DNA from 2 places in the Sinomonas halotolerans genome. Region 2 is predicted to be linked to the other one. Evidence: riboswitches for the same ligand, from Rfam matches in the RefSeq annotation. Region 2 holds a riboswitch; the other holds the start of a gene.

Region 1 (5,159 bases), on a different contig from region 2:
CTTCAACTACCGGCGCGTGCCGGCGCTCGCCTACGCGAAGCAGCTCATCGCGGCCGGGAGGATCGGCGCCGTCCGCGAGGTCCGCGCGTCGTACCTGCAGGACTGGCTCGCGGACGAGGGGGCTCCCATGACCTGGCGGCTCCGCAAGGAGACGGCGGGTTCGGGCGCGCTCGGGGACATCGCCTCCCACGCGATCGACCAGGTGCAGTACCTCACCGGTGACACGGTCACCGAGGTCTCGGGCCGCCTCCACACCTTCGTGGCGCAGCGCCCCGGGCCCGGGGGTCCGGAGGAGGTGACGGTCGACGACGCCGCCTGGGCCACGCTGTCCCTCGCCTCCGGGGCGGTCGCCTCGGTGGAGGTCTCGCGCGTGGCCACCGGGCGGAAGAATTCGCTGCGGATCGAGGTCTACGGCTCCGAGGGGGCGCTCGCGTTCGACCTCGAGCGGCTCGGCGAGCTCGAGTTCCTCGATGCGACCGCACCTGCCGAGGAGCAGGGCTTCCGCCGGATCGTCGTCACCGAGCCGGGGCACCCGTACGCCGGCGCGTGGTGGCCGCAGGGGCACATGATCGGCTGGGAGCACACGTTCACCCACCAGATCCGGGACTTCCTCGAGGCCATCCGGGAGGGCTCCGCCCCGAGCCCGTCCTTCGAGGAGGGCCTCCAGGTCCAGCGCGTCCTCGGCGCGATCGAGGAATCCGCCGCCGCCAAGTCCAGCACCGTGCACCTCTGAGCCATTCCAGCAGTCTGACCCGTTCCCCGCAGAAAGGAACCCCATGCCCCGCCCCTTCACCCTGTTCACCGGCCAGTGGGCCGACCTCAAGCTCGAGGAGGTCGCCGAGCTCGCGGCCGGCTGGGGCTACGACGGCCTCGAGATCGCCGTCTCCGGCGAGCACCTCGACGCCGCCCGCTGGGACGACGGGGCGTACATCGCCGAGCGCCTCGGCATCCTCTCCCGGCACGGCCTCAAGCTCTTCGCCATCTCGAACCACCTCAAGGGCCAGGCCGTGTGCGACGACCCGATCGACTTCCGGCACCAGGCGATCGTGGGTTCCGCGGTTTGGGGCGACGGCGACCCCGAGGGCGTGCGCCAGCGTGCGGCCGAGGACCTCAAGGACACCGCCCGGCTCGCCCGCGCCCTCGGGGTGAAGACCGTCGTGGGCTTCACGGGCTCGAGCATCTGGCAGTACGTGGCCATGTTCCCGCCCGTCGGCGCGGACGTCATCGAGGCCGGCTTCCAAGACTTTGCCGACCGGTGGAACCCCATCCTGGACGTCTTCGACGAGTGCGGCGTCCGGTTCGCGCACGAGGTCCACCCGTCCGAGATCGCCTACGACTACTGGTCCACGCAGCGGGCGCTCGAGGCGATCGGGCACCGCGAGGCGTTCGGGCTCAACTGGGACCCCTCGCACATGGTGTGGCAGGGCCTGGACCCCGTCGCGTTCATCACCGACTTCGCGGACCGGATCTACCACGTGGACTGCAAGGACACCCGGATGCGGATGGGCAACGGCCGGGCCGGGATCCTCTCCTCGCACCTGTCCTGGGGCGACCCGCACCGCGGCTGGGACTTCGTCTCCGCCGGCCGCGGCGACGTTCCGTGGGAGGACTGCTTCCGCGCCCTGACCGCGATCGGCTACGACGGCCCGATCTCGGTCGAATGGGAGGACGCCGGCATGGACCGCCTCGTCGGCGCCCCGGAGGCACTCAAGGAGCTCAAGAAGTTCGACTTCGCCCCGAGCTCCCAGTCCTTCGACGCCGCCTTCAGCAACCAGTCCTGAACGCGTGGCAGCGCCAGCACCTGCCGAGGGTCCCCGGTGGGGCGGGACAGCTGCCCGTCCACGGCAGCTCCGCCGGGGCCAGCGGGCCCGGATCCGCATTTGGGACAGGGCATCCAGCAGTGTCCGGACTGTCTTCGAATCCCGCGAGCGCCTCTACGAGGCCCCGAACTGGACGCCCGACGGCCGCCTCGTGCTCAACGGCGACGGGCTCCTGTGGACGCTCCCCGTCGATGGATCGGGTCCGCCCCGGGAGATCCCTTCGCCGGGCATGCCCGGCGTCAACAACGATCACGTCCTCGCGCCGGACGGGGCCACGCTGTTCGCCTCGGCCGATGACGGGCACATCTGGGCGACCTCGCTCGGGGGCGGTCCCGCGCGGCGCGTGACCCGCGACGACAGGGCAATGCATTTCCTGCACGGCGTCAGCCCCGACGGGCAGAGGCTCGCCTATGTACGGCTCGAACCGGAGGGCGGGGACTGGTGGGCGTCCGCGACCATCCACACGGTCGACACGGATGGCGGCAACGACCTCGCCGTCACCACCCACCCCGGCCCGGCGGACGGGTGCGAGTGGACACCTGACGGAGAGTGGATCGTCTTCAACACCGAACAGTTCTCGGCACTGCCGGGGCACGCCCAACTGGCACGGGCGCGCCCCGACGGTTGCCAGCTCGAGCAGCTCACCCACGACGAGCGGGTGAACTGGTTCCCGCACGTCGCGCCGGACGGCAGTGTTGCGGTGTACCTCAGCTACGCACCGGGAACCCGCGGCCACCCCGCGGACCAGCCCGTGGAGCTCAGGCTCGTCCACGTCAGCGCATGCGACGAGCCCGTCACGCTCGTTGCCCTGTGGGGCGGGCAGGGGACGGTCAACGTCCCCAGCTGGGCGCCCGACTCCTCGGCCTTCGCGTTCATTGACTATCCCCTGGGATGAGGGCGCCCGCAGCGCCCTCCGCGTACAGCGCGCTCAGCCGAAGCTGTTGAAGGTGAAGAGGTGGATCCCGGCCAGGCCTGCCGGACTCGTCTCGAGGCTGCGCACGAGCCCCTCCGGCGAGTAGACCCCGCCGCTGCCCAGGAGGCGGCGGGCCAGGGGGCCCTTGCGGGTGATGAACGCCAGCGAGGGGCCCACGCCGATCTTCGCGGCCAGCGCGACGAGCCGCGCCCGTGGCACGGCGCCGGGGACGCCTGCCCAGACCGGGAGCCGGATGCCCTCGGCGCGCAGGAGCGCGGCGTAGTCCGTGATCGCGGCGGCGGAGAAGCACATCTGCGTGGCCACGCTGGCGGCGAGGTGCTGCTTGGCGAGAAGCGCATCCAGGAGTTCGGGCCCGCTGCGCTGAGGATGCCCTTCGGGATAGCCCGCCACCCCTGCGGCGAACGCGCCGCCGGAGAGGTCGGCGATGTCCTCCAGGAGCGAGGTGGAGTCGGCGTAGGGCCCCGCCGGCTGCGCGGCGTCGCCGCTGACGGCGAAAACCTCCGTGATCCCGGCGGACGCGAACTCGCGGAGCGCGCGCGCCAGCCGCGCCCTGTCCACGATGCTGCGCGCCGCGAGGTGCGGCACAACGCGATAGCCGAGGTCCGCGAGCCGGACCGAGGTTTCCGCGGTCGGCTCCATGCCGTGGTGCGGGAGGCACGTGACGGTGAGGGCCGAGCCCTCGGGGAGCGCGGCGGCGACCCGGGCGGCAATGCCCTCGGTGGGGACGATCTCCCGGCGCAGCGGAAGGGCTGGGGGGCCGGGATCGCGAACGGCCGGGCTGGCTGCGGGGGCCGGGCAGGACGGTGCCTGGCCTGCGGCGGGGGGAAGGGCATGCGCTGGCATGGAGGACTCCTCTTCTCTGGCCGGGCGAAGCCGGCGGGCGTCCTCCCCGCTCTGTCATGGACCTGAGAGTTTCCGCGGGAGGGTGGTCCGCTTGCACCGTCGGTGAGCCCGGAGGCTGCTTTCCAGAGGAGCCTCACCGCGGCGGTACATGGGCCTGAGAGATTCCTGGGGAGGATTTGCTCCTACGGCACCCGCTTGCTGCGCCGGCGGGATTCTCCCGCCGCGGATCATCGGCGTCTTCAGTTGTATGGCGGGCACGGCCGCACCCGATCAGTGTGTCGGGGCTCACCGACCGCTGTCAAAGGCCGCGCCATCGGCACGACATGCGCGCGCAGGAGCAGGCTTGATCACCCGCAACAAAGGGCTTTTGGTGACACACCGACGTAAAATGTAGACATGCCCCGCATCCAGGCCGAGTCGAACGCAGCCCAGCGCGCTCTCACGCAGCGTCGCATCCTGGACGCGTTCGGCGAGCTCCTGTTCACGCGCGGCCTCCCCGGGCTCACCATGACGGACGTGGCCCGGCAGGCCGGGGTGGGGCGCACTGCGGTCTACAACTACTACGCGGACATGGAGGAGCTGCTCATCGGCTACGCCCTCGCCGAGACGGGCCGGTTCCTCACGGACCTCAAGGCGGAGCTCGCGCGGCTCGAGAACCCGGTCGACCGGCTCGCCGTGTACATCCGTGCGCAGGTCGAGGACCTCTCCCGCCGCCACCTCCCCCCGGGACCCGCCATGCGCGCGGTGCTCTCGCCGTCGTCCTTCGCGAAGCTGGGCGACCACGTGGGCGAGCTGAACGACCTCCTGAAGGCCATCCTCACCGACGGGATGGCGCAGGGGTACCTGCCCGAGGGGGACGTCGAGGAGCTCGTCCAGCTGGTCCACGGCTCCCTCACCGCGAGCGCGGACCGCGGGCGCCGCGGGGCTCCAGGGCCTGGGGGCGGCCCGGAGGAGGCTGCGGAAGAGGCGGACGACGACGCCGGCGAGCGCCGCACGGACGCCACCGTGCGCTTCATCCAGCTGGGGGTCGGGGCGCGCTTCGGCGAGGACGGGCGGCCGCTGCGCGCCTGAGCGGGGCGCCGGGCCGGGCCGGCCTCAGCGGACGGGCGGGGTCGCCGTCGGGCTGGGAAGCTCGCAGTTGAGGGTGCCCGGGGTCTGGTCGACCACCTTGGGCGCGGCGAGCCCGGTGAACGCGGGGCCGAGCAGGAGGTCCACGGAGTCGTCGGCGCGCGGATCCCGCACGAACACGCTGCCCGGAACGTGCCGCTGAAGCGTGAACGCGGCAGCCTCCCCCGCGGACCCGGAACGCACCACGGCCGTGGCCGCGGTGGAGAACTTCTCGTTGTCCACGGCGAGGACCCTGAACCTGCGCTTCGCGAGCTCGTCCGCGACCTGCCTCGCGAGCCCCTCCCGGCCGGCGGCGTTGAGCACGTTGACGGTGGTCTGCTCGGGCGGGAGGTAGTCGTAGGTGCCGCTCGGGCATGCAGCGAGGCTCGGCGCGGTCGCGGGCTCGGGAAGCTTGATGTAGCCGGACAGGATCGCCCATGCGGCACCGGCCCCGA
Region 2 (5,159 bases):
CGCCGCGACCAAGGCCGAGCTCGAGGACCTGTACCTGCCGTACAAGTCCAAGCGGCGCACCCGCGCGCAGATCGCGCGGGAAGCGGGGCTCGAACCCCTCGCCGACGCGATCCTCGCCGACCCGGGCGCCGACCCCACCGCCCTGGCCGCGGGCTACCTCAACCCCGAGCACAGCATCACGGGGGCGCAGGAGGCCCTCGCGGGCGCCCGCGCGATCCTCACCGAGCGCGCCGGCCAGGACGCCGCGCTCGTCGCGTCCCTGCGCGAGCGGCTCTTCGCGGGAGGACGCCTGCGCTCCGCCGCCAAGGACGCGGGCCAGAAGACCGGGCCCGGCGGGGGTCCCGAGGGCAAGTACGCCGACTTCGCCGACTACGTCCAGCCCGTGGACTCCCTCCCCGGGCACCGCGTCCTCGCCCTCCTGCGCGGCGAGCGCGAGGGGGAGCTCTCCCTCGAGATCGCCGAGGCCGACCCGCGCGACGAGGCCGAGCTCGCCCAGGCCCGCGCCGGCTACGAGCGCGCCGTAGCACACGCCCTCGGGGTCCGGGCGGACCAGGGGACGCCCGCGGGCACGTGGCTCGCCCAGACCGTGAAGGTCGCGTGGCAGGGCCGGCTGCTCGCCAAGCTCGAATCCGACCTGCGCGCACGGCTCTTCGAAGCCGCCGAGGACGAGGCCGTGAGGGTGTTCGCGGCCAACCTGCGGGACGTCCTCCTCGCCGCCCCGGCCGGGAACCGCGCCGTCCTCGGGCTCGACCCCGGTCTCCGCACAGGCGTCAAGGTCGCCGTGGTGGACGGCACGGGAAAGGTCGTGGACACCGCGACCGTGTACCCGCACCAGCCGGCCAAGAAGTGGGACGAATCCCTCGCGGTGCTCGAGCGGCTCGCCCGGAAGCACGGCGTGGAGCTTGTAGCGGTGGGCAACGGGACCGCGAGCCGCGAGACGGACCGCCTCGCGGGCGAGCTCCTGACCCGGCTCGGGATGCCACGACGGGCCAAGGTCATCGTCTCCGAGGCGGGAGCCTCCGTGTACTCGGCCTCGGCCCTCGCCTCCGCCGAGCTCCCGGGCCTGGACGTCTCCCTCCGCGGCGCGGTCTCGATCGCGCGGCGCCTCCAGGACCCGCTCGCCGAGCTCGTCAAGATCGACCCGAAGTCGATCGGCGTGGGCCAGTACCAGCACGACGTGACCGCCGCCAAGCTCGAGCGGACCCTCGACGCAGTGGTCGAGGACTGCGTGAACGCGGTGGGCGTGGACGTCAACACGGCCTCTCCCGCGCTGCTCTCGCGCGTGGCCGGAGTGGGTCCGAACCTCTCCCGGAACATCGTCGAGTACCGCGACGAGCACGGCGCCTTCGCGAGCCGCTCCGAGCTCAAGAAGGTCCCGCGCCTGGGCGCGAAGGCGTTCGAGCAGTGCGCCGGATTCCTGCGCATCACGGGCGGGAAGCAGCCCCTCGATTCCTCCTCCGTCCACCCCGAGGCCTACGGCCTCGCCGGCCGCATCCTCGAGGCGGCAGGCGGTGCAAAGGAGCGGGTCGCGGCGCTGGACGCGGCCCAGTTCGTCGACGACCGCTTCGGCCTGCCCACGGTCCGGGACGTCATGGCCGAGCTCGCGCGCCCGGGCCGCGACCCGCGACCGGAGTTCGTCACCGCGGCGCTCGCCGAGGGCGTCGAGACCATCAACGACCTCAAGCCCGGCATGGTGCTCGAGGGCACGGTCTCCAACGTCGCCGCCTTCGGCGCCTTCGTCGACCTGGGCGTGCACCAGGACGGGCTCGTCCACGTCTCGGCGATGAGCACGAAGTTCGTCTCCGACCCCCGCGAGGTCGTCACATCGGGGCAGGTCGTCAAGGTCAAGGTCCTCGACGTCGACCCGGCCCGCAAGCGCATCTCGCTCACCCTCCGCCTCGATGACGAGCCCGGCGGCGGGCGGCCGGGAGCGGGCGGCGAGGCGCGCCGTCGTGCGTCCGACGCCGAACGGCGCCCGGGTGCCGAGCGCGAGGCCGACCAGCGGGCCGGCAAGCGCGGGGGCGGGCGTGGGGCCGGCCAGACGCGGTCCGGGGAGCCCCGCTCCGACCACCCCCGGTCTGGGCAGCCCCGGTCGGGGCAGGGCGGAGGCCAGGGCGCTGCGAAGGGCGGGCCGGGGAGCGGGGGCGCAGACACGGCGCTTGCGGACGCTCTGCGGCGGGCAGGCCTCGCGCGCTGATCGGCGTTGGCCCTGGGGCCACTGGGGTCATGTCCCCGCACGCGGACTCGACCCCGCAAGGCTGTGGAGCCGTGTCACGTCGCGGGGTCATGTCCCCTCCCGCCGCGGGCGGCGCGGGTGTGTCGGATCTCACGGCTCCGGGGCCCGGAATCCGGGGCGTTCCGCCCTCTCCGCCCCGTCAGAATTGACGGTGGGGCCACGAGATCCACGGCCCCGGAGCGAGTGGAGAGAATGTTCGAGTTCAACCTTCAGACGGCCGTCTTCTTCGGCACCGTAGCCCTCGGTGGGCTGCTCTTCTTCCTGTCAGTGGCGGCCCTCGCGGGCGCCACGCTGCTGCTCGGAGCCATCCGCGGCATGCGGCGCACACGCGGCGCCGCTCTCAGCCCTGACGGCGGCCTGCTCGGCCGCGGCAGCAGGAGCGTGTCCACGGCCGAGTGAGCGCCGGACGGGGCGGGGGAGTGGCGCAGGCCATTTGCCGACGTGACCTCCGGCATAGCACAATGGACTAGTGCCGCTATGAGCGGCGCCGCCCGGCTCAGGTCCGGGACCAGTTGGAGCACAGACCCAGCTGGGCCACAACTGAACATTGCCTCTGATCTGCGGCGGGAGAGTCCTGCGAGCATGAGCAAGCAGGCGCCGTAGGAGCAACACCTCCCCAGGAATCTCTCAGGCACCTGTACCGCTGCGGCAAGGCAACTCTGGAAAGCAGCCCCGCACCCAGCGGCGCTCACCGACGGTGCAAGCCGGGAACACCCGGCGGAATCTCTCAGGTCCCATACAGAGCGGGGAGGAACGAGAGTCAAAAGCCGCGCCACCCGGCCGGCCTGATTGATGGAGTTCCCCGTGACGGACCTTTCCCCCGCAGCATTCGTCGACCGGCACATCGGTGCCCGGCGCGATTCCGACATCAAGCACATGCTCGACACCGTCGGGTTCGACAGCGTCGAGGCGCTCGCCGAGACCGCCGTCCCGGACAGCATCAAGCAGGACAAGCCGCTCTCCCTCGGCCGCGCCCTGAGCGAGCCCGAGACCCTCGCGGCCCTCCGCGCCCTCGCGTCGAAGAACCGGCCCCGCGTCCAGATGATCGGACAGGGCTACTACGACACGGTGACGCCGCCCGTCATCCGCCGCAACATCGTCGAGGACCCCGCCTGGTACACGGCCTACACGCCCTACCAGCCGGAGATCTCCCAGGGCCGCCTCGAGGCCCTCCTGAACTTCCAGACCGCAGTCGAGGACCTCACGGGCCTCCCGATCGCGAACGCGTCCCTGCTCGACGAGGCCACCGCCGTGGCCGAGGCCGTGCTGCTCATGCGGCGGGCGAACAAGGACAAGGCCTCCAAGGATGGCAAGACCGTTCTTGACGCGGACCTGTTCCCGCAGTCCATCGCGATCGTCAAGGGCCGCGCCGAGGCCCTGGGCTTCGAGGTCGAGGTCGCCGACCTCTCCAACGGCCTCCCCGAGGGCCCCATCAACGGGATCGTCCTGCAGCAGCCCGGCGCCTCCGGCCTCGTCGCCGACGCCACCGGCCTCATCGCCGCTGCCAAGGAGCGCGGCGCCATGGTGACCGTCGCCGCCGACCTCCTGGCGCTGACCCTCATCAAGTCCCCGGGCGAGCAGGGCGCGGACATCGCCGTCGGCTCCGCCCAGCGCTTCGGCGTCCCGCTGTTCTACGGCGGCCCGCACGCGGCCTTCATGGCCGTCCACGCTGGCCTCGAGCGCCAGCTCCCCGGCCGCCTCGTGGGCGTCTCGAAGGACGACGCCGGACAGCCCGCCTACCGCCTCGCGCTCCAGACGCGCGAGCAGCACATCCGACGCGAGAAGGCCACGTCCAACATCTGCACGGCCCAGGCGCTCCTGGCCATCGTCGCGTCGATGTACGCCGTCTACCACGGCCCCGAGGGCCTCAAGGCGATCGCCCAGCGGACGCACCGCCACGCCGTCTCGCTCGCCGCGGCCCTCGCAGGCGCCGGGGTCGAGGTAGCACACACGAGCTTCTTCGACACCGTCACTGCCGTGGTCCCGGGCCGCGCGGCCGCCCTCGTGGAGAAGGCCGAGAAGCAGGGCATCAACCTGCGCCTCGTGGACGCCGACACCGTGGGCATCTCGTGCGACGAGACGACGACCTCCGAGCACGTCGCGACCGTCGCCTCGGTCTTCGGCGCCGGTGCCGCGGGCGACGGCGTCGACTCCCACCTCGGTGCCGAGGACGGCGCTGCGGGCTTCGGCCTCGCGGCGGAGGTCCACCGCTCGAGCCTCTACCTCCAGCACCCGGTGTTCCACACGCACCGCTCCGAGACCCAGATGCTGCGCTACCTCCGCAAGCTCTCGGACCGCGACCTCGCGCTCGACCGCACCATGATCCCGCTCGGCTCCTGCACCATGAAGCTCAACGCCACGGTCGAGATGGAGGCCATCACGTGGCCCGAGTTCGCCGGGATCCACCCGTTCGCCCCGGACACGCAGACCGAGGGCTGGCGGGAGCTCATCGCCGATCTCGAGGCCGATCTGGCCACGATCACCGGCTACGACCAGGTCTCGATCCAGCCGAACGCGGGCTCGCAGGGCGAGCTCGCCGGCCTCCTCGCGATCCGCGGCTACCACGCGTCCCGCGGGGAGTCCCAGCGCGACATCTGCCTCATCCCGGCCTCGGCGCACGGCACCAACGCGGCCTCCGCCGTCCTCGCGGGCATGAAGGTCGTCGTCGTCGCGACCGCCGCCGACGGCACGATCGACCACGCAGACCTCGAGGCCAAGATCGAGGCCAACCGGGACCGCCTCTCGGCGATCATGATCACCTACCCGTCCACGCACGGCGTGTACGACGCCGACGTCCGCGAGGTGTGCGACGCGGTCCACGCCGCGGGCGGCCAGGTCTACATCGACGGCGCCAACATGAACGCGCTCGTGGGCCTCGCCCAGCCGGGCCAGTTCGGCGGCGACGTCTCCCACCTGAACCTCC

The links. Region 2 has a riboswitch for glycine ahead of gcvP (aminomethyl-transferring glycine dehydrogenase). Riboswitches for the same ligand answer to the same signal wherever they lie in the genome.
Region 1: linked by a shared signal. The riboswitch ahead of ABCQ75_RS05590 (methylenetetrahydrofolate reductase) and the one ahead of gcvP (aminomethyl-transferring glycine dehydrogenase) in region 2 are both predicted to bind glycine.

What each region holds. Positions count from the first base shown of each region.
Region 1 is NZ_JBDFRB010000003.1:315,664-320,822, reverse strand. Features, by position in the region: gene ABCQ75_RS05605 (Gfo/Idh/MocA family protein) at 1-733, shown strand, start outside; gene ABCQ75_RS05600 (sugar phosphate isomerase/epimerase family protein) at 777-1,781, shown strand; gene ABCQ75_RS05595 (TolB family protein) at 1,786-2,715, shown strand; gene ABCQ75_RS05590 (methylenetetrahydrofolate reductase) at 2,749-3,597, opposite strand; glycine riboswitch at 3,730-3,827, opposite strand; gene ABCQ75_RS05585 (TetR/AcrR family transcriptional regulator) at 3,994-4,668, shown strand; gene ABCQ75_RS05580 (LytR C-terminal domain-containing protein) at 4,693-5,159, opposite strand, start outside.
Region 2 is NZ_JBDFRB010000001.1:479,459-484,617, reverse strand. Features, by position in the region: gene ABCQ75_RS02130 (Tex family protein) at 1-2,197, shown strand, start outside; gene ABCQ75_RS02125 (hypothetical protein) at 2,429-2,635, shown strand; glycine riboswitch at 2,791-2,889, shown strand; glycine riboswitch at 2,891-2,988, shown strand; gene gcvP (aminomethyl-transferring glycine dehydrogenase) at 3,029-5,159, shown strand, end outside.